Flammeovirga yaeyamensis: one gene and its partner. The protein of the gene in region 1 interacts with the protein of each later gene in a pairwise test. Links are inferred from orthologs where the notes say so. Each region holds a gene or a part of one and is shown in the gene's direction. Other genes may lie near its edges. The genes, in order: topA and KMW28_RS04870.

Evidence for each region.
Region 2: the proteins of topA (region 1) and KMW28_RS04870 interact in binary tests that used the Escherichia coli proteins (3 or more experiments, as listed by UniProt). The link is inferred for Flammeovirga yaeyamensis from one-to-one orthologs.

What each region holds. Positions count from the first base shown.
Region 1 is NZ_CP076132.1:2,664,514-2,675,662, forward strand. What follows is about bases 4,572-7,656. They hold topA (type I DNA topoisomerase), read left to right. Parts: upstream 4,572-4,950; coding sequence 4,951-7,362; downstream 7,363-7,656. Other genes in these bases: sucC (ADP-forming succinate--CoA ligase subunit beta), read left to right, coding at 7,641-7,656. Outside these bases: KMW28_RS10440 (WD40/YVTN/BNR-like repeat-containing protein), read right to left, coding at 1-1,783; KMW28_RS10445 (outer membrane protein transport protein), read right to left, coding at 1,795-3,183; KMW28_RS10450 (citrate synthase), read right to left, coding at 3,253-4,533; more of sucC, read left to right, coding at 7,657-8,831; lpxK (tetraacyldisaccharide 4'-kinase), read left to right, coding at 8,906-9,913; KMW28_RS10470 (arginine-tRNA-protein transferase), read right to left, coding at 9,910-10,572; KMW28_RS10475 (4Fe-4S dicluster domain-containing protein), read left to right, coding at 10,742-11,149. UniProt on the Escherichia coli protein: Releases the supercoiling and torsional tension of DNA, which is introduced during the DNA replication and transcription, by transiently cleaving and rejoining one strand of the DNA duplex.
Region 2 is NZ_CP076132.1:1,253,263-1,264,274, reverse strand. Bases 3,340-6,287 are described here. They hold KMW28_RS04870 (IMPACT family protein), read left to right. Parts: upstream 3,340-4,484; coding sequence 4,485-5,090; downstream 5,091-6,287. Other genes in these bases: KMW28_RS04860 (hypothetical protein), read left to right, coding at 5,873-6,287; KMW28_RS04865 (EI24 domain-containing protein), read left to right, coding at 5,092-5,895; KMW28_RS04875 (alpha/beta hydrolase family protein), read left to right, coding at 3,646-4,479; KMW28_RS04880 (DNA topoisomerase IV subunit B), read left to right, coding at 3,340-3,509. Also shown: KMW28_RS04890 (C40 family peptidase), read left to right, coding at 88-708; KMW28_RS04885 (C40 family peptidase), read left to right, coding at 719-1,276; more of KMW28_RS04880, read left to right, coding at 1,644-3,339; more of KMW28_RS04860, read left to right, coding at 6,288-6,739; KMW28_RS04855 (phosphatase PAP2 family protein), read right to left, coding at 6,742-7,320; KMW28_RS04850 (ArnT family glycosyltransferase), read right to left, coding at 7,330-8,952; lepA (translation elongation factor 4), read right to left, coding at 9,361-11,012.

The sequences.
Region 1 (11,149 bases):
TAGGAGACTGCCAATTCCATCGTAAGGGTTTCTCACTTAAAGTATGTTTGGGGGTGATGTAGGACATTTTACCAGATTTCTGATTGATCTTGTAATAATTCCCAAATTGATAACCTGTGTAGATAATATTATTATCTCTTTCGTCTACACCAATTTGCATACCGTCACCACCCATTACTGATTGGAATGGATATTTACCATTGTATTGCCAACCTCTACTAATTTCAGTTTTAGAAGAACCAACCCAGACACCATTATCTTGTAGACCTCCATAAATATTATATGGTTCAGCCATATCGTAATTTATTGAGTAAAACTGTCCAACAGGGAAACTATTACATTTAAAGTAATTCTGACCTCCATCAAATGATATGTTGACACCACCGTCGTTACCAAGAATAATATGATCCGTATTGTTGGGGTTAATCCAAAGTGCATGATGATCCACATGTACATTATCATCACCTAAATCTTTCCAAGTTTTTCCTCCATCAGTAGAACCTAAGAAAGGAACACCCAAAATATAAATTCTATTATCGTCTTTTGGATCTATTCTAATATTTCCAAAATAATAGCCAAAGGTATACACCACACGGTCCAAATAATTATCGTGTGTTTTCTTCCATGATAGACCGCCATCTTCAGAAACATATACTTCAGCACCTTTTACTTCTGTATTGAATAAATCTTCCTCAGCATCACCTAAATAATCTACTAAAGCTTTAGGAGAATATTTTTCATTCTTGATATCAGATTTTATGGATTCAGCATTGTACTGTTTAGGGAAATTATAATGATCAAGATATTCATTGATATCATCATCAGATAATTTTGAAAAAGCATCATTACTCATTTCATTTAACTGATTGAAATGAAGAGCAATTTCTTTTTTTTCAACATCCTCCTTAGCATCTTGATTATCTAAAAAAGCATATAGTTTATCAGAATTTTGTGATGATATTCCTAAGCCAATACGTCCAACACCATCACTATCAGGAAAACCTGTATTACCGACTGTTAATCTCTTCCAGGTTTCACCACCATCAACAGATTTATAAATTCCAGATTCTTTACCTGAGGCTTTGAAATTCCATGCATTTCTATGTCTTTCCCAAGCTGATGCATATAAAATATCAGGGTTTTTAGGGTCAATGATAAGATCAATTACACCAGTACTATCAGAGACAAATAAGGTTTTACTCCAAGTAGCACCTCCATCAGTTGATTTATAGACTCCACGATGATCATCTTTAGAATATAAATTACCAATTGATGCGACCCAAAGTGTATTGTCATTTTTAGGATGAAGAACGATTCGTCCAATATGTTGTGTATTTTCTAAACCTATATGATTCCAAGTTTGCCCTTTGTCATTCGACTTGTATAAACCATTACCTGCATAACTCGATCTTGATGAGTTGTTTTCACCAGTTCCAATGTAAATCGAGTTGTTTTCCCAATTAACCGCAATATCACCAATAGTCATGGATGCTTCGTCTTGAAACAATGGTGTGAATTTCACTCCATTCGAATTTGTATACCATAGACCACCTGAGGCAAAGGCACTATAAAATTCATTTGGATTGTTAGGGTTTGCATCAATATCAGTAACACGGCCACTCATTATTGTTGGGCCTACATTCCTAAATGGTACGTTCTTGAAAAAGGATTTGTCTTTATTGTTTTGATACTGAGCAAAAGCTTCATTTCTATCAACCTTCTTTTGGGAAAATGAATAGAATGGAAGTAAAGTAATAATTGAAATTAGAAAGAAATTTTTCATTAATATGTTTATTATAGTTGTGTTCTATCTTTGAAGTGGTAGGTTATACCAAATACTAAATTGAATTGGAGATAGGTTGCTTTTGTATTATAATTAATGTCTCCGATTTCTTGATATGGACGAGCAGTTAAATTGACCAATTGAGGGTCTCCTTTTGAAAAACCCATATCAGCTACAATTCCGGCAATCACATTAAACCTTGGGCCAAACCACTCAATGCCGGAAGATATATGATAAAGATCCCAATAATCGTAAGATAACAGATTTTCGGAAGTTGGGTTGATCTTATTTTGGTCTAGGTTATTGAAATCTGTTCTAAAACCTGATAACAAATTTATCTTTTCAAAAAGTTTGTTTTTAAATCCGAAGGCAAGATTCACTAACTGTTTATTGGCTGCATAATATTGACCAAAGCTTTCATCTTGAGGTCTAAACATGGATTGTTCAGCTTTCATTTCGAAAATTCCATATTTATTGATAGGTCCAAAATAACCAACTCTCAACGAGATTTCAGAATTTCTTGTGTGATAACCAATATTAATATCAGCTGTAAAAGGATGTTTGTACTTACTAAAAATCTTTTCTTGTGAAGAAATTGTTTTGTGAACTTCGCCTTGGTCATTTTTAGTTTCTAATGTTCTTATCAAACTAGACTTTGATAAAAATGGTAATCTAATATCTTGTGTTTCAAAATTAAAACCAAGGTTGAGATTTTCATTAACTAACCATGCAACACCTAATTTCCATAAAATAGAAACTTGATTAAATCGCACATTTTTATAATCAACATGATAGTTAGTTACCTCGTTGTTTACACCCCAAGTTTGATTGATATTGTTAGTGATCTGTGCATTCTTTATATCAACAAAACTTGTGATACCAACGCCTAACTTTTCATTTAATCGAAATGTAGTTCCTATGGCAAAACGATCATTCCGAAGTACAGTTTTATAGTTAAAGTAACCCTCGTATATTTCTCCAGTTTCAGGTATAAATGCTGTATTTGAAGAAGTATACTCAGCACGATTATTCAATAGATTAATAATGGCATAAGTGACTTTGAAATTTTTCTTGTCATATTTAAAAGCTGTACCGGCAACCATTTGAGGTTTGGTGTCCATTGTATTCATTTTAATATGCACACCTTCGCCCGCACCGTTTGCTATATCTACAACAGTATAACCAATCAAGTCTGAAGTAAAAGATACATTCGGAGTTTCTGTAAAAGCTAAGGCACCAGGATTGTAGAAAATTGCACTGTTATCATTCACACCTGAAGCTAAAGATCCTCCTAAAAGGTTGCCATTAGCTCCTTGTTGCTGTTGCCAATAAAAATTTCCTTGAGAGTAACTAAGAAATGGAGTAATAAATAGGAGTAGAGTAAATAATTGCTGTCTCATAAAGACAATGTAGTTTTTTAGTTAAAAAAAGCCATCATTTCTGATGGCTTTTTCTTTATTTCTAAAACCTTATTTAGTTGGATAAGGTCTTGCAACTTCACCTGTATAGATTTGGCGAGGTCTAGAAATTGGTTGATTAAGATTTCTAGATTCTTTCCATTGTGCAATCCAACCTGGAAGACGACCAAGAGCAAACAATACTGTAAACATTTCAGTAGGGAAGCCCATCGCTTTATAAATAATTCCAGAGTAGAAATCAACGTTAGGGTAAAGTTTTCTAGCTTTGAAGTACTCGTCGTTCAATGCTTTTTCTTCTAAACCTTTTGCGATTTCTAATAGAGGATCGTTGATACCTAATTTTTCAAGAACTGCATCAGCATGCTTTTTGATGATCTTTGCTCTTGGATCAAAGTTTTTGTAAACTCTGTGACCAAAGCCCATTAAACGGAATGGATCATTAGGATCTTTTGCTTTGTCGATAAATTTATCAACATCACCACCGCTAGCGTGAATGTCTTCTAACATTTCGATTACTGCTTGGTTAGCACCACCGTGAAGTGGTCCCCAAAGTGCGTTAATACCTGCTGCGATAGCTACATATAAAGAAGCTTGAGAAGAACCAACTACTCTTACAGTTGCAGCTGAACAGTTTTGCTCGTGGTCTGCATGAAGAATTAATAGTTTATCCAAAGCGTCTACTAAGATAGGGTCAATCTCATAATCTTCAACAGGAAGACCAAACATCATTTTCATGAAGTTTTCGATATAACCTAATTTATTTTCTGGATACATTAGAGGGTGACCAATACTCTTCTTGTACACCCATGATGCTAGTGTAGGTAATTTTGCAATCAAACGGTGGATTGTTAAATCAACCATTTTAGGATCTCTGTTTGGATCCAACGATTCCGGGTGGAATGCAGTCAATGAAGTAACCAAAGAAGATAAAACACCCATTGGATGTGCATCTGCTGGGAAACCATCAAAGATCTTTCTTACATTCTCATGAACTAATGTGTGACGAGAAATGTCGTGTTTAAACTGCTCAAATTCTTGGGCTGTTGGTAATTCGCCATTGATAAGTAAGTAAGCTACTTCTGAGAAAGTAGAATGCTCACATAAATCTTCAATCGAATAGCCTCTGTATCTTAAGATACCTTTTTCTCCGTCTAAGAAAGTGACATCACTTGTAGTCGAACCAGTGTTCTTAAATCCTACGTCTAAAGTGATCAATCCACTTGTCGCTCTTAGTTTACTAATATCTACTCCTAGCTCATCCTCTGAGCCCTTAACTACTGGTAAATCGTAAGTATTACCCTGGTAAGTTAATTGCGCTGTGTTTTCACTCATGTTTTTTTCTGACTTTGTTTGAGGTTTGTTGTGGTCAAGTTCTACTTCTTGCATTTTGGTGTTAATTAATTTGTTCGCACGTGTAAAATAATCGCCTCATGGGTCGCTCCATTGATTTGAGTGCCTAAATATATCTTAATAATAGTTTTTAAACAAAAAAATGGGGTGTTTTTGACATTGTTAGATTAAGAAATGATTAATTATCAAGGAAAAATAATTTTGTTGATAGAAATGACATTTGTCATAATCATACTTGATAAAAATTAGCATTTCTAAATTTTTGTTATTGATTTTACTTTTTTATTACTTTTTTTTTTGAACTTTAATAATGTTTGTGATAAGTTGTTTCGCGCGGGAGGAAAACCTCTTTATTTCGCAAATGAAAAATAGAAGACTAATAGTGTAATATAAATATATATGTCAAGAAACCTTTTAATTGTCGAGTCACCTGCAAAGGCAAAGACAATAGAAAAATACTTAGGCGAAGGATATACAGTAAGATCAAGCTACGGACACGTTCGAGATTTAAAGAAAGGTAACGATGCCATTGATGTTGAAAAAGACTTTTTGCCCATTTATGAAGTACAGTCTGATAAAAAAGATGTAATTCGTGAGCTTAAAAAATTAACTAAGGAAGCAGAAACTGTATGGTTAGCGACCGATGATGACCGCGAGGGGGAGGCTATTTCTTGGCATTTACAAGAGGCACTCAATTTAAAAAATAAAGACACTAAAAGAATTGTCTTTAGGGAAATTACTAAAACTGCGATTCAATCTGCGATACAAAAGCCTCGTACTATTGATATTGATTTAGTTAATGCTCAACAAGCTAGAAGAATTCTTGACCGTTTAGTAGGTTTTGAATTATCTCCAGTACTTTGGAAAAAAATTCAAAGAGGCCTTTCAGCAGGTAGAGTTCAAAGTGTAGCCGCTCGTCTCGTTGTTGAAAGAGAAAGAGAAATAGAAGGCTTTAAACCAAAAGACTATTATAGAGTAGTTGCTAATTTTGATTTAGGTAATAATAAATCATTAGAAGCTGAGCTGAATACAAAGTTTAATACTAAGGAAGAAGCAGAGAAATTTTTAAATGATTGCTTGGGTGATGATTTCAAAATTTCTGATATCAAAACACGTCCAGGTAAAAAATCTCCGGCACCTCCATTTACTACTTCCACTTTACAACAGGAAGCGAGTAGAAAACTAGGTTACTCAGTGGCTTCTACTATGTCTATTGCTCAACGATTATATGAAGCTGGACATATTACTTATATGCGTACCGATTCATTAAATCTATCTCAAGAAGCTATTCAATCAGCTACAGAAGAGATTGCAAATGTTTATGGTGATGCATATGTTCAAGAAAGACATTTCAAAACTTCTAATAAAGGAGCACAAGAAGCTCACGAAGCCATTAGACCTACTAATTTTAAAAACCACAAATTAAAATTAGAAGATAATAGAGAGGCTAGATTATATGATTTGATCTGGAAACGTGCAGTTGCTTCTCAAATGTCTGATGCTCAATTAGAAAGGACTACTGCAGAAATTACTACTCCAAAAAGAACTGAGAAGTTTACCGCTAAAGGGGAAGTAATTAAGTTTGAAGGTTTCTTAAAGGCATATATCGAATCGAATGACGATGATGATATTGAAGAGGATGAAACTACAAAAGGTATGTTACCTCCTTTGAATGTTGGTCAAGATTTGCCTATCAATGTAATTAATGCTACTCAAAGATTTACTAGACCAGCTGCTAGATATACTGAAGCAAGCTTAGTAAAAACTTTGGAAGAAAAAGGGATTGGTCGTCCATCAACTTATGCTCCTACAATTTCAACTATTCAAAAAAGAGAATATGTGATTAAGGAAGCTAGAGATGGAAAAGAAAGAGCTTATAATCAATTAACTCTTTCAGCTGGCGAAATCGTAAGCAAGGACCTTAACGAAACTTATGGTGCTGAAAAAGGAAAGTTATTCCCTACAAATATGGGAATGGTGGTAAATGATTTCCTTGTAAAGCATTTCCCTAAAGTTGTGGATTATTCTTTTACAGCAAATGTAGAGGAACAATTTGATGAAATTGCTCATGGAAATATGGAGTGGCAAAATATGCTGAAAAACTTCTATACTCCATTCCATGAAAATGTAGTTGATACAGAGGAAAATGCTGATAGAGCAGAGGCACATGCTGAAAGAGAATTAGGTATTGATCCTCAATCAGGAAAAAGAGTCATTACTCGTTTGGGTAGATTTGGTCCTATTGTTCAAATTGGTGAGCAAGACGATGAGGAAAAGAAGTTTGCATCATTAAGAAAAGGTCAATACTTAGAGTCTATTACTCTAGAAGATGCCCTTGAGCTATTTAAATTACCTAGAACTCTTGGTAAATTTGAAGATAAAGTAGTAGTTGCAGCCATTGGTCGTTTTGGACCTTATATTCGACACGATGGTAAATTTGTTTCTTTAGGTAAAGAATATGCTCCAGAAACAGTTGAATTAGATACTGCAATTGAGCTGATTTTAGCTAAAAGAGAAGCAGATGCTAAGAAGCTGATCAAAACATTTGAAGAAGAAGAAAACCTTCAATTATTAAATGGTCGTTGGGGTGCTTATATTTCTTACAATAAGGCAAATATTAAAATCCCTAAAGAGTTAAAGGAAAAGGCTGCTGAATTAACTTATGAAGAAGTTAAGAAAATCATAGAAGAGGCACCTACTCCTAAAACTAGAGGTAAAGCTGCTGCTAAGAAAGAGACAGCAGCAAAGAAAACCACCGCCACAAAAAAGAAAGCTCCCGCTAAAAAGAAGACAGCGGCGAAGAAAAAATAATCGACAAACACGCTTAATTTTCATTAAGCGTGTTTTTTTTATTTCAAAAAAACTTAAAATTCTTTTTGCCTAAATAAATATTAATGCCTTAATAATTGAAATTTAACCGATTATTAGGTTAAAAGGGTAATTATTATTTTGAATATTCGCATAAGCAAATTTGACTTTTGTTTTATTTTATTTAGAATTGTATTACCAAACTGTAATGATGAAGGTCATTGCGTTTAAAATATAGCAATACACTAAACAAACTTGTGCACCCAAAAGGGGAAAATGTCATGAATATTCACGAATACCAAGCAAAAAGTATTCTTCAAGAATACGGTGTTAAAGTTCCAGTAGGATACGTAGCTGAAACTGCAGATGAAGCTGTAGAAGCTGCTAAAAAACTTAACGAAGAAACAGGTACTAACTTTTGGGTGGTAAAAGCTCAAATCCACGCAGGTGGTCGCGGTAAAGGTGGCGGAGTTAAGGTTGCCAAAAGCTTAGAAGAAGTTAAAACACTTTCTGAGCAAATTATCGGAATGCAATTAGTTACTCCTCAAACTGGACCTGAAGGCAAGAAGGTAAATAAAGTGATGATTCAACAAGATGTATACTATCCTGGTGAGTCTGAAATCAAAGAATATTACATTTCTGTTCTTTTAAACAGAGCTACTGGTAAAAACATGATCATGTACTCTCCAGAAGGAGGTATGGACATCGAAGAAGTAGCTGAAAAAACTCCTGAGAAAATCTTCCATGAAGAAGTTGATCCAGGTTTAGGTATCCAAGGTTTCCAAGCAAGAAGAATTGCTTTCAACCTAGGTACTTCAGGTAAATCATTCAAAGAGATGGTAAAATTCGTTACAGCATTGTACAATGCTTACGTAGGTACTGACTCTGAAATGTTTGAAATCAACCCTGTATTTAAAACTTCTGATGACCAAGTAATGGCAGTTGATGCAAAAGTAGGTATCGACGATAACGCTTTATACCGTCATAAAGATATCGCTTCAATGCGTGATATCTCAGAAGAAGATCCTACTGAAGTAGAAGCAGGTGAATCTGGTCTTAACTATGTAAAACTTGACGGTAACGTTGGTTGTATGGTAAACGGAGCAGGTCTTGCAATGGCTACTATGGATATGATTAAGCTTTCTGGTGGCGATCCAGCAAACTTCCTTGATGTTGGGGGTGGAGCTAACGCTAAAACAGTAGAAGCAGGATTTAGAATCATTCTTAAAGATCCTAACGTTAAAGCTATCCTTATCAATGTATTCGGTGGTATCGTAAGATGTGATCGTGTAGCAAATGGAGTTGTTGAAGCTTACAAAAACATTGGTGACATTCAAGTACCAATTATTGTTCGTCTTCAAGGAACAAATGCTGAAGAGGGAGCTAAGATTATCGACGAATCAGGTCTTAAAGTAGTATCAGCGATTACTTTATCTGAGGCGGCTGAAAAAGTAAAAAATGCTTTAGCATAAATAATATTATAAGACAATAGTCTTTGAAGCAGTTGAAAGCGTATGTTTTCAACTGCTTTTTTTATCTTTGAATTATGGAATTCTTATTAAAACCACTTTCAAAAATTTATGATGCAATTACGCATCAAAGAAATAAGTCATACGATTCAAAGCCATTTAAAACCTTTAAGTTCGATATCCCGATGATCAATGTTGGGAATTTATCTGTTGGAGGTACTGGCAAAACACCTTTTGTTGAATTTTTAATACAAAAATATCAGGAAGAATATAATGTAGGTGTTCTTAGCAGAGGTTATGGTAGAAAAACTAAAGGACCAATTAAAGCAGACCAAGAAGCGACATCAAAATCTATTGGAGATGAACCGATGCAATATCATTCTAAATATGATAAAGTAGAAGTAGTTGTAGCTGAAGAAAGAGTTTTTGGAGTTCCACTTTTTGAAAATACAGATTTAGTTCTTTTGGATGATGCTTTTCAGCATAGAGGAATTCACCGAGATGTAAACATCATGCTCTCTGATTATAATGCTCCATTTTTTGATGATCATGTTTTACCATACGGGCGCCTAAGAGAAAGAAGAGAAGGAGCTAACAGAGCGGATATTATTATTTTCACGAAATGTCCTGAAACTCTAGATGTTGAAACAAAAAAGAATTATACAGAAAAAGCTAAAAATTATAGTAATGCAGAAGTATTTTTTACATCCATAAAATATGATAAAGCGTATTTTTTAAAAGACAATACTGAAGTTAAAATACCTTCGAAAATTAATCTGCTCACTTCTATTGCAAATCCAAAGCCACTAATAGAACATCTTGAAAAGATAAATATCAGTGTAGATCATCATTTCAAATTTAGAGATCATTATTCTTTTACCGAGAAAACGATTGCTAGGGTAGAATCAGAAAGTAAAATAAATAATATATTAATTACTGAAAAGGATGCCGCAAAACTGAAATCCTTAACCAAAGAATCAAATTTTAATTATTTTGTTCTTCCTATCACTCCTCATGTTCTATTTGATGATGAGGATAGTATGATGAATAAAATTAACTCTATATTGAAAAAGGCAAATGATTAACCACTATAAGGTTGCCATTTGTTTTCATTCCAATTCAAAACCTCTAGTGGTTTAAACTTCTTTTTGTAATCGTAAAAAGAGGGGATATCATAGGAGTAGCCATGATAGTAATAGATAAAATCATTAGCCAAACCAAATTGTATTTCTAAGAGCATAGTTAGTAGTCCCAAGCTATATTTAGAATAGTTTGGGTCGTACATACCATATATTGATGACAATGATTGTTCTCCCATCCCTATATAGCTAATAGCAATAGTTTTTGTGTTATCAAAAACTCTTAACTCGTATATTTTTGTCGGTGTATTTTGAGTATTTGTTTTTGATAAGAAGTCATAAATTGAATTAGGGATATTATCTACAAATTTCTGCTTATGGATATCAAATAATTCATTAGTAGTCTCATCAATAGTAACTTTATCAATCGAACAAGTAAATGATTTTGCTTTATTTAAAATTTTCTTTTGAGATTTACTCAAAGAAAAATTAATTAAAGGAATACGAAGAGGAAGGACATTGCAAACTTTATCTTGATGAAAATTAATATTGTAACGAAAGAAATTTTCTCCAAAATGTCGGTATCCAGCAGCCAATAAATAATCGTATTGAGATGGGGTAACGTAGCTTTTAATAAAATCGTCTACAATATATTGAATCTTCATATTACAAATCTGGCTAATTAATCAGGTTAAATCAAAAACAATTTATTTAATTTTACGCTTATTAAAAAAAATAGGCAGATACATTAAAGTTGTTTAAAACAATTCAACAATTAATAGATCTCCATCGATTTTATTAATAACTTTGTAAGAAATAAAATAATTTTTTTGAATGATAAAAAAGATAGGAGCAAATAGTTCGTATTTTGGAAATATAACAGAAGCAATACAAACGTCAATTCATGGATTAAAACTATCTATTATCCACTTAAAAAATGCATTATCTAAACGTAGAATTGGTAATGATTCATTTAAGAAGGATGGATATTTTGATCCTGAAAGTTCTATGGTAACGCTAAAGTACCCTGAAGAAACTTTACCAGTACCTGATAATGGTCGCTATAAACTCGATCTCGAAATAGATGATTGTATTGTTTGTGATAAATGTGCTAAGGTTTGTCCAGTTGACTGTATTGAGATTGATCCAATTTTATCTCAAGATGTCATTGGAGAGACATCAGATGGAACAGCTAAAAGAATATATGCTGCAAAATTTGATATTGATATGGCTAAATGTTGT
Region 2 (11,012 bases), 1.4 Mb from region 1 along the record:
ATGGTTATTAAGTAAAAATGAAATATTACTTTTTCAACATTACTTTAACGATATATTTTAGGAATCCATCGATAATGGCAGACACACATGAGCACTAAACGCTTATATTATTTCTTTTTTTTTATTAGTCTTACTACACTAACTTCATGTCAGTGGGGAAAACAATATACCTACGCCACTAGACAAGATCGGTTAACTGAGGTGGAGAAAAGGGAAGCAGCGGCTTTGGGAATCTCAAGCACTACACCTTCCAACCAACAAGAGTCTTCGGATGAACTTCCTACCATGACTACTACAGAAGAAGGAGTAAAGAATATTTCGGCTGCCGGAAAAGCAAAGACAGCTTTAAAAACTGCTTGGTCTTATAAAGGGGTGAAATACAAAATTGGTGGAACGACTAAAAAAGGAATGGACTGTAGCGGTTTGATGTTGGTATCTTGGCAGTCGGCCAACATACAATTACCAAGAACCTCCCAAGAACAATCTAAAACAGGAAAATATGTCGCTTTCGCTAGTCTAAAGCCTGGTGATCTCGTTTTCTTTACTGGGCCAGGATCAAACTATATCAAACATGTAGGGATGATTTCTAAAGTAGAAAACGGAAGAAAATATTTTATTCATGCAAGCACAAGTAAAGGAGTGAGAGAGGATGAAATATCAGATATATATTGGAAAAAATATTATAAACTCGGCAGAAGAGTACATTAACATATACATCATGAAAACAACAACGACTATTATCCTACTGTTAGGACTAACTTCTTTTATCTCTTGTGATTCATCTAATGAATCACAATCAAATAATGAGGAACAAGAAGCAACTATAACCATCAAAAAAGAAGAAGTTAAAAAATCTTCTACTACAACAACTTCTACATCAGAAAAAACACAGAACGACAAAGCTGAAACAGCAGTAGAAATGGCTCGTTCTTTAGTAGGTACTCCGTATAAAAGTGCTGGAACATCAAAAAATGGAATTGATGCTAGTGCACTTACAATGCTATCTTGGGAAGCTGCAGGTGTAAAATTAGCTCGTATATCTCAAGAACAAGCTAGACAAGGTAAAAAGGTAGCAACAGAAGATGCTCAACCTGGTGACTTGGTTTTCTTTTCTACTCAAAAGGGAAGCAGCCGTGTGAGCAACTGTGGAATTATTACTAAGAAAACTGCACAAGGATTTAACTTCATCTACACTTCTTCTAAAGACGGTGTAAAGGAAACTGCTTTCTCTCCTTACTGGAAAGATAGATTGGTGGTGATTAAGAGAGTGGGTTAGGTAGCAGGTAGCAAAGTTAACGCTCGTTTTTAACTAAGAAACTAAGGAACTGAGGAACTAAGGGAGCATAATTCTTTGATAAGAGAGGTGATGAAACCCCTCGAAGTAATTTCAAAAAATAATCTTCTTCTTAATAGCATGTTCTTTTACTTCTCTTAAGCTACTCATCCTCCCAAAAGAGGAGTATACCCCCTCGGCAAACGAAACTATGAGGTATTGGAAAAAAACAACAAGTACTAAAACTTAGTTGCTTAGTTCCTTAGTTTCTTAGTTCTTTTGTTTTTGCTAAAAAATAAGACAAATTAACCGGTTAGAATTCATTTTGTTCAAATTTAAAACTATTATTGTGTAGAAAGGAAGACAAACTATGGCAGAAAACAATAATAATTACGACGAGAGCAGTATTAAGTCACTGGATCCTCGTGAACATATTCGACTTCGCCCAGGTATGTATATCGGTAAATTAGGAGACGGTTCTGCTCCTGATGACGGTATCTATGTCTTGGTGAAAGAAGTAGTAGATAACAGTATTGACGAACACATGATGGGCTTCGGTAAACAGATTGATGTTACCGTTGAGGATGGTTCGGTGTTGGTAAAAGATTACGGTCGTGGTATCCCTTTAGGGAAAGTAGTTGACTGTGTATCTAAGATCAACACGGGTGCCAAATACGATTCTAATGCGTTCCAAAAATCTGTGGGTCTTAATGGTGTTGGTACAAAGGCAGTAAACGCACTTTCTAATTATTTTAGAGTTTCTTCTGTAAGAAATGGAGAAAAGAAGGTGGCTGAGTTTGAAGCAGGTCAGATTACAAATGACTTACCAATTGCCAAGTCCAATGAGAAAAATGGTACAACCATTTACTTTAAGCCAGATAATACCATTTTTAAGAATTATAGGTTCCTTCCAGACTATCTTGATGATTTATTCTGGAACTATGCTTACTTAAACTCTGGTTTAACTTTAAAGCTAAATCAGAAAAGCTACCTATCTAAAAATGGTCTTAAAGACTTATTAGAAAGAAAAACCAACGCAGAGCAGATCAGATATCCTATCATTCACTTTAGAGGTGAAGATATCGAATTTGCATTTACTCACGCGAATCAATATGGAGAGAACTACCACTCTTTTGTTAACGGTCAGAATACCACTCAAGGCGGTACTCACCTTTCTGCATTTAGAGAGGCGATCGTAAAAACAGTACGTGATTTCTTCGGAAAAAACTTTGATGCTGCAGATATTAGAGCATCAATTGTGGCGGCTGTAGCGGTAAGAGTTCAAGAACCTGTTTTCGAATCTCAAACGAAAACAAAATTAGGTTCTACTCATATTGGTCCTGATGGCCCTACCCTTCGTACTTTTGTAAACGATTTCGTAAGCAAAGTCTTAGACGATTTCTTACACAAAAACACTGAGGTAGCGCAAGCTTTATTAAAGCGTATCCAACAATCTGAAAGAGAAAGAAAGGAAATCGCTGGTGTAAAGAAAATTGCCAACGAAAGAGCAAAGAAAGCCAATCTTCATAATAAGAAATTAAGAGACTGTCGTCTTCACTTTAACGATAAGAAAGGTGAGGAAGAGTCGAAAAGAAATACCACTTTATTCATTACCGAAGGTGATTCTGCATCGGGTAGTATCACAAAATCTCGTAATGTTCAGAGTCAGGCCGTATTTAGTTTGAGAGGTAAACCGTTAAACTCTTTCGGATTAACGAAGAAGGTCGTTTACGAAAACGAAGAATTCAACCTCCTCCAACATGCCTTGAACATTGAGGACGGAATTGATGGATTAAGATACAATAGAATCGTTATCGCTACCGATGCCGATGTCGATGGTATGCACATCCGTCTATTGATCTTAACATTCTTCCTTCAGTTCTTCCCTGATCTTGTAGAAAAAGGACATATCTATATCTTGGAAACTCCTCTATTTAGAGTTAGAAACAAGAAGAAAACGATTTACTGTTACTCTGAAGAAGAGAAACAAAAAGCAGTAAGTGAATTAGGCAGTAAGCCAGAAATCACTCGATTTAAGGGATTGGGTGAGATTTCTCCTGACGAATTCGGTGGTTTTATTGGTGATGATATCCGTCTTGATCCTGTGATCCTTAGTGAGGACAGTAATATCAAAGATTTACTGTCGTACTATATGGGTAAAAATACAATGGATCGTCAGAAATTCATTATCAACAACCTTAGAGTAGAGAAAGACGAAGTAGAGGCAGAAGCATAATCTACTTCTATTTGATATACATTGAGGCAACAATATTCGTATTGTTGCCTTTTTTATTTGACTTTGTTTTTCATTTATGGTCTACAAAAAACGCCAAGACGAAGGGTATCTAAATGGAATTTGGTAATTTTAGGTTATGAAGAAGATTGAATTTATTCTAAAAGCTAAAGAAGAGGGCAAACGATTCCTTGCAGATGCAAGATGGTCTAAAGAAGGTAAACTACCTTTGGTTTTATTTATCCATGGTTTTAAAGGTTTTAAAGATTGGGGAGCATTTGATATGATCGCCGATCAATTTGCTGATGCCGGTTATTGCTGCATCAAGATGAACTTTCATAGCAATGGCACCACTTTAGACATGCCTTTTGAAGTGGTGGATAAAGAAGCTTTTGCACAGAATAACTTTTCAAAAGAATTAGATGATATCGGTATGATGATCGATTGGTTGCACTCAGAAGAGTGTCCTTTGAATCATATCGACTTAGATAAAATCAATATTATCGGCCACAGCCGTGGCGGAGGTGTTGTTCTATTAAAAGCTGCTGAAGATAGTCGCATTAAGAAAGTAGCTACATTAGCTTCTATTCCAAGAGTAGATAGTTTCAACGAGGAAACGATGAAGGAGTGGAAGGAAAATGGTGTAACTTATGTTTTAAACGGTAGAACACAAGAACAATTGCCATTGTATTATCAAGTAGCAGAAGATTATTACGCCAATGAGGGACGTTTAGATATTGCCTTGAACATCAAAAAGCTAAATATCCCTGTGATGTGTATACATGGTGATGAAGACGAGACAGTACCTCTTCAATCATTGCATTATTTAAAACAGCTTCAACCGAATATCAAAGATATAGTTATTAAAGGAGGATCTCATACATTCAACACCAAGCATCCTTGGGAGGAGCAACAATTATCACCAGAGATGCAAGAGGCAATTAATCATGTATTAGATCACTTTGGGGAGTAGAGATTATGGAAGATGCATACCTTACCTTAAAAGGTACAAGTGAAGGTCTATTTAAAGATAAAGGAAGTAAGTTTATCGCTTTAGCTCATCATGTGACGACAGAAGAGAAAGCGAAAGAGATTGCGAAAGCTTACAGAAAAGAATATTATGATGCTCGACACTGGTGTTATGCCTACATTTTAGGTCCTGATAAAGCCAAGTATAGAGCCAACGACGATGGGGAACCTTCTGGATCTGCAGGTTTACCTATCTTAGGGCAAATTATGTCGATGAACCTCACGGATACTTTAGTGGTGGTGGTTCGTTATTTTGGTGGCACCAAATTAGGTGTCCCTGGCTTGATTAATGCCTATAAAACATCGGCTGCAGAAGCATTGCAGCTTGCTGAAATCGAAGAAAAGTTTGTTCAACGCACCATTAAAATCACATTTGCTTATCCACAGATGAACGATGTGATGAAAGTGGCGAAGAAATTTGATCTCGATTTTGGTCAACAATTTTTTGATGAATTATGTCATATTGAATTCTTGGTGAGAGAAAGTCTTTATCCTCAAGTAAAAGAACTACTTGAAGATATCGATGACTTGATATTCCAAGAAAAAGAAGATTAACATGAATACTAAACTATCCTATTTCAAAGCTGCTTCTTTAAGCATGAAGCATTACTATAATGCCCTTGTTTACATCAATAAAAATGGGTTGAGGAAATACTATTTGTACACATCCATATTTGCAATCATCCTCTTCTCCCTCATTTTTTGTGCAAGCTTGTATTTAGGGAACACGACAATTGATGCCATTTCAAACTTCAATTTTATAAAAGAATGGAAGGCATCAATTACTAGCTTAGAACCTGCAACCATAGACAGTCTTATGTATTGGGTACTCTTCCTTTTTGTAGGCCTACCTATTATGATTACAGGTATCTTTGTTTACCCAGTAATTTTAAGTGCCTTTACAGTTCCCATTCAAGATACACTGACTCAAAAGGTTTTAAAGATCTCTTACCACCAAGAAGTGGACGATCGTTTCGATATCAAACGAATGTCTTCCCTATTTTTTAAAGTAAGTATTCCAAATGCCTTAAAAAGTTTGTGCTATTCTTTGATCCTATTACCACTTACCTTTATTCCTGTGATTGGAATTGTTTTTATGGCGATTTCTATAGCAATCAATAGTTATTATCTTGGTTTTGGGATAATGGACAACTATTTTGAATATTGGAACATCGATGTCGATAAAAGTAAGCAGTACATACAGCGAAATAAAAAGATGTCGACCTCTATTGGGTTGGGTGGTGGTCTATTGGCTATGATTCCTATATTGGGAGGTATTATCGCTCCAATTACAAGTGTAGTTGCTGGAGGATTAATGATGAAAGAACTTAAAGTTTATGAGCATTTTGAAGAATTATAATCAATTATTTATCGTACTCTTTTGTAGCGTTTTTTCATCTTGTGGGATTTTCGACCAAGAAGACGATGAACAAGATAATGGGATTGAAGTTTTCGAAAACGTATACACTGTAGATCTGGAGTACATTATTAAAGAACCTGAAGCTTCTGATTTAAAAAGAATAGAATTTTTCTATAACGATGACTTCTTTAGATTTTCCGATATCATTCAATATGATCAGGAAGATAACATAAGAATTTTAGTACTTGATTATGTAGACAATTCATTAACCTTTGAATCAATAAAAGTATTAGATGGAGATGCCAATGAACTTCATCAATATTTATTCAGCTACTCAGGAAATACGACTACAATTACCAAGGACGGAATTGATTATCTAAACATTCAAAATTCTGAGCAAGTTGCCCTGCCTTATAGAATTCAAAACTTCAAAGAAGGGAAAACTTATTTTTATACCTATGAAGAGGGTACCCTGAAAGGAGTGAAAACATACAATACAATTCTAGAAAATGAATTGTTCAGTTCTTCACTTAATACTACTTTCGAATACTTAGAATTTGGAAATTCGATGATCTACGGAACGACTAACTTCACTCAATTCCTCACTTTAGACAATATAGAAGACTATAAACTGACAAAACATTTAGTCACCGATCTCACTAAACCTACTTTGAATACCAATTTCTTTGTGGCATCCGATTCTACAAGAATCACCTACAGAAGTATTTTTAATGAGGAAAAGTATCCAATAAATATTTCTATGATCAATTATGATAAAGAATTAAATCCTACCCAACAGATAGTTCATATCATATCGTACGATCCTTTACTGTCTCCTTATTAAATTTAAGAGTTCTTCTTTAACCAAGGTATCTTTGTCGAAGCAAATGCCATAATCTTTATTGATAGCCAATATGCTAATAAGCCTACTAACCACCCACCGATAATATCACCCACAAAATGAACTCCCACTGCGATACGACTGTAAGAATATACAATGGTCCATACAAATAATAAGACAGCCCAAGGGAAACGTTTCTTCCAAGCGTTATAGAAGAATAGAGCAATCGCCATAGAAGTAGAAGCGTGTGAAGACACAAAACCATAAGCCCCACCTTTATAGCCATGTAACGTATGTACTAAATGTTCTATGACAGGATCATGAGAAGGTCGTGGCCTCTGAATTAATTTTTTAATGATTTGAGAAGCGATTGCATCCGCCAATCCAATTGCGATTCCTAAACCTATCAAAGTGATCAATGTATTTTTCCATCCAAATTTGATGTACGAAAACATCAACAAAAAGACATATAACGGCCAAGAATTTACCGGTGTAGTCAGCCACCAGAAAAAACTATCTGATGCCGGATTATGCATCCCGTTAAAAAATAAAAATAATGATCTCTCCCACTCAAACGGCTCCATAATCTCTTCTTAGTTTGTCAAATGATGATGTTTTTCGAACGGATCTGGGAAAGGATAATTTCCTTTATATCCGCGTAAACGATATAGGTAAGCATAACGCATCAAGTTGCCACCACGAGTCACTTCCACTCGATCGACCTCTTCAATTTTATCAAAATACTCTCCGAATACTTGGTGAACATCTCTACCCCAGTTAGTCACATTTACAAAATAGACATCCTCACCTACTTGTAAACCTCCACGGTCGTTATTAATCCAAGCATATTTATGAATCTGATCCCAATTCCCCATCATTATCAAAGGATGGCCATTCGGATGAGCAATATAAAAATCGATATGTGTACCTGGGAACCATTCAAAAGCTACAAATTTTGCATTTTCTTTCATGTTTCCATCAGCTACATCTTTAGCTATAATAGGCTTTAATTTCTTGTTGATCTGACGCCAACCGTACATATCTTGAGTAAAATCATACTCCCCAAAAATTTCTGGTTTACTCAAATCTGTTTTTCCTAATTGCAATGGACTAAAGTTGATCAGCCAAAAAGCAATGGCCAACACAACCGATAAGAAAACTGTTGACCCCACAATACGTCTTGGTTTCCATAATCTTGATACATTTTTCGCTTTAGCATCAATAAGTTTTTCTCTCCAATACACCGCTGCAATAATGATAAGCGGCAAGTATGCAGGACCCGTCCAGTGAGGTAATGTTCTTCTAAACAAAGCAAATGATGTAAATACCAATAAAAGAGGAAGTCCGTTATACAACAAAACTTGCAACTCTTTCTTTTCCATCACTTTTCTGCCTTTAAAAATACCGACTAAAGCAGCAATAATTAAGTACCAATTCCAAGGATTATTATAAGCAATTTGACCTCCTACTTCAGTAAAGAAATAGTCTAAACGAAGTTCCAATGCAGGAGTTACCCTTTCTGTATGGAAAGTAAAACTGATGAAATCGTTGCTGTAATTCCAATAGATCACAGGGAACATACAAGCTACTGCAATAGCACCTGCCGCCCAAATACTCCAATCTTTTAACCAACGTCTATCCGATAGTAACACATACAATGCTACTCCGATGCCAATAAATCCACCATGGTATTTTGATAATCCCGCAAGACCTATCATTAAACCACCTAAAAGAAGGTTTTTTCTACTCTTGGCATTTATTTCTCTTGGTAAAGCGTCCATCAAGAAATAAATACTCAACATCCAAAATAAGGTCTGAGGAGTATCTGGAATAATAAATATACCTGCTAGAATAGAGGCATAAATAGAAGATGTATATAAAAATGCAGCGTATAAACCTGCAATATGATCTTTAATTTTCGAGGCTATTCTGTAAATCAAGAAAGTATTGATTCCTGCAAACACCACCCCACCCAATCGCATAAAAAACTCATAAGGTAAAGTTAAGTTTAGTGTAAATAGCTGAATCACCCAACCAACCATTGGCGGATGATCAAAATGACTTAATGCAGGATATAAAGCGTAGGTCCAGTAATATACCTCGTCATTACTGAACTCCATCCATCCACCGATAAATGCTCTAACAATCGAACTAATTACAATTAGTCGAAGCACAATTTTAGTGGCTCTATTTTCCGTAATACTTTTAGTTTCCATGCTGCAAATCTACTTATTCTAAAATAATGTCGATTACTTTTTATAAAAAATAACGCAATAGGATGATTTTATTCATTGGGATATCACAAATCATCAAAATATAGAAGGGAAAGATGAAATAAATTGTATTTTTCACACTAAAATATCACTATTTTAATAACAGATAGTAAGGTATTTATATAATTATGAATTCATCAAATTTATTGCGATATTCTAGGTATAAACCATTATTAATTAGTTCATTAAAGAAATTATTCAAATGATGATAATTGATTAATAGTACATGAGGCTTATCTCAAAACTATTGTGACTTACTTAAAGGCATTAAAGACATATCATCAGTAGAAGAAAAAAGCGATAGGAGTTTGAGAACTCTTATCGCTTTATCTTTTTATAATCAAATGGAGGTTAGTCCACTTTCAATACTGACATGAAGGCTTCTTGTGTTACCTCAACGTTTCCTAGCTGACGCATACGTTTCTTACCTTTTTTCTGCTTCTCTAATAGCTTACGCTTACGAGAGATATCACCACCATAACATTTGGCAATTACGTTTTTACGAAGTGCCTTGATGGTTTCTCTAGCAATAATCTTAGTACCGATAGCTGCTTGGATAGGAATCTCGAACTGCTGACGTGAAATTACTTCTCTTAATTTCTCACAGACTTTCTTACCTCTATCATAAGCACCATCGCGGTGTACAATTGCAGAGAAAGCATCGACAGGGTCGGCATTTAATAGGATATCCAATTTCACCAATTTAGATGGGCGGAAACCAATTAATTCATAATCCAATGATGCGTAACCTCTTGAAATTGTTTTCAACTTATCGAAGAAGTCGAATACGATTTCAGAAAGTGGCATTTCGAAAATCAACTCTACTCTATCTGTTGTTAAGTAAACTTGATTTTTCAATTCACCACGCTTCTCCATACATAATCCCATAATTGGACCTACATACTCTGCTTTAGAGATGATATTGGCTTTGATGTATGGTTCTTCGATTCTATCCAATTTCGATGGATCAGGCATATCCGATGGAGCGTTTACTACCACTTCATCATTTTCTGCATTATTCAAAAAAGCATGATATTGAACGGATGGAGCCGTTGTAATCACTGTCATATTGAATTCTCTCTCCAATCTTTCTTGAACGATTTCCAAGTGTAGCATTCCTAAGAAACCACAACGGAAACCGAAACCTAAGGCTACCGAAGTCTCAGGCTCCCAAACTAGAGAAGCATCGTTTAACTGAAGCTTTTCTAGAGAAGCACGAAGATCTTCATATTCCGTCGTATCTACAGGGTAAATACCTGCGAATACCATTGGCTTAACATCTTCGAAACCTTGAATGGCTTCTGTACAAGGACGCTCAGTTAATGTAATCGTATCACCTACTTTCACTTCTTTTGCTTCCTTGATACCTGAAATAATATATCCTACGTTACCTGCAGAAATAGATTTTCTTGACTCTTGGTCTAATTTCAATACGCCAATTTCATCTGCCTTATACTCTTTGCCTGTGTTGACAAATTTTACAAGATCACCTTTCTTAATGGTACCGTTTAATACTCTATAATATACCTCTACTCCTCTGAATGAGTTATACACTGAATCGAAAATCAATGCTTGCAAAGGTTCTTTAGGATCACCTTTTGGTGCTGGAATTCTTTTAACGATGGCATCCAAGATGTCCTCCACCCCTAAACCAGTTTTACCTGAAGCCTCAACAATGTCCTCTCTCTCACAACCCAAAAGGTCCATGATCTGATCGGCCACTACTTCTGGGTTGGCATGTGGAAGGTCGATTTTGTTCATTACAGGAATGATTTCTAAATCGTGCTCCATTGCCAAGTATAGGTTTGAGATAGTTTGTGCCTCAATACCTTGTGATGCATCTACGATAAGCAATGCACCCTCACAGGCAGCAATTGATCTTGATACCTCATAAGAGAAATCGACGTGACCTGGAGTGTCAATCAAGTTCAACACATACTCTTCTCCATCTTGCACGTAGTTCATTTGGATCGCGTGAGACTTAATTGTAATACCTCTTTCAC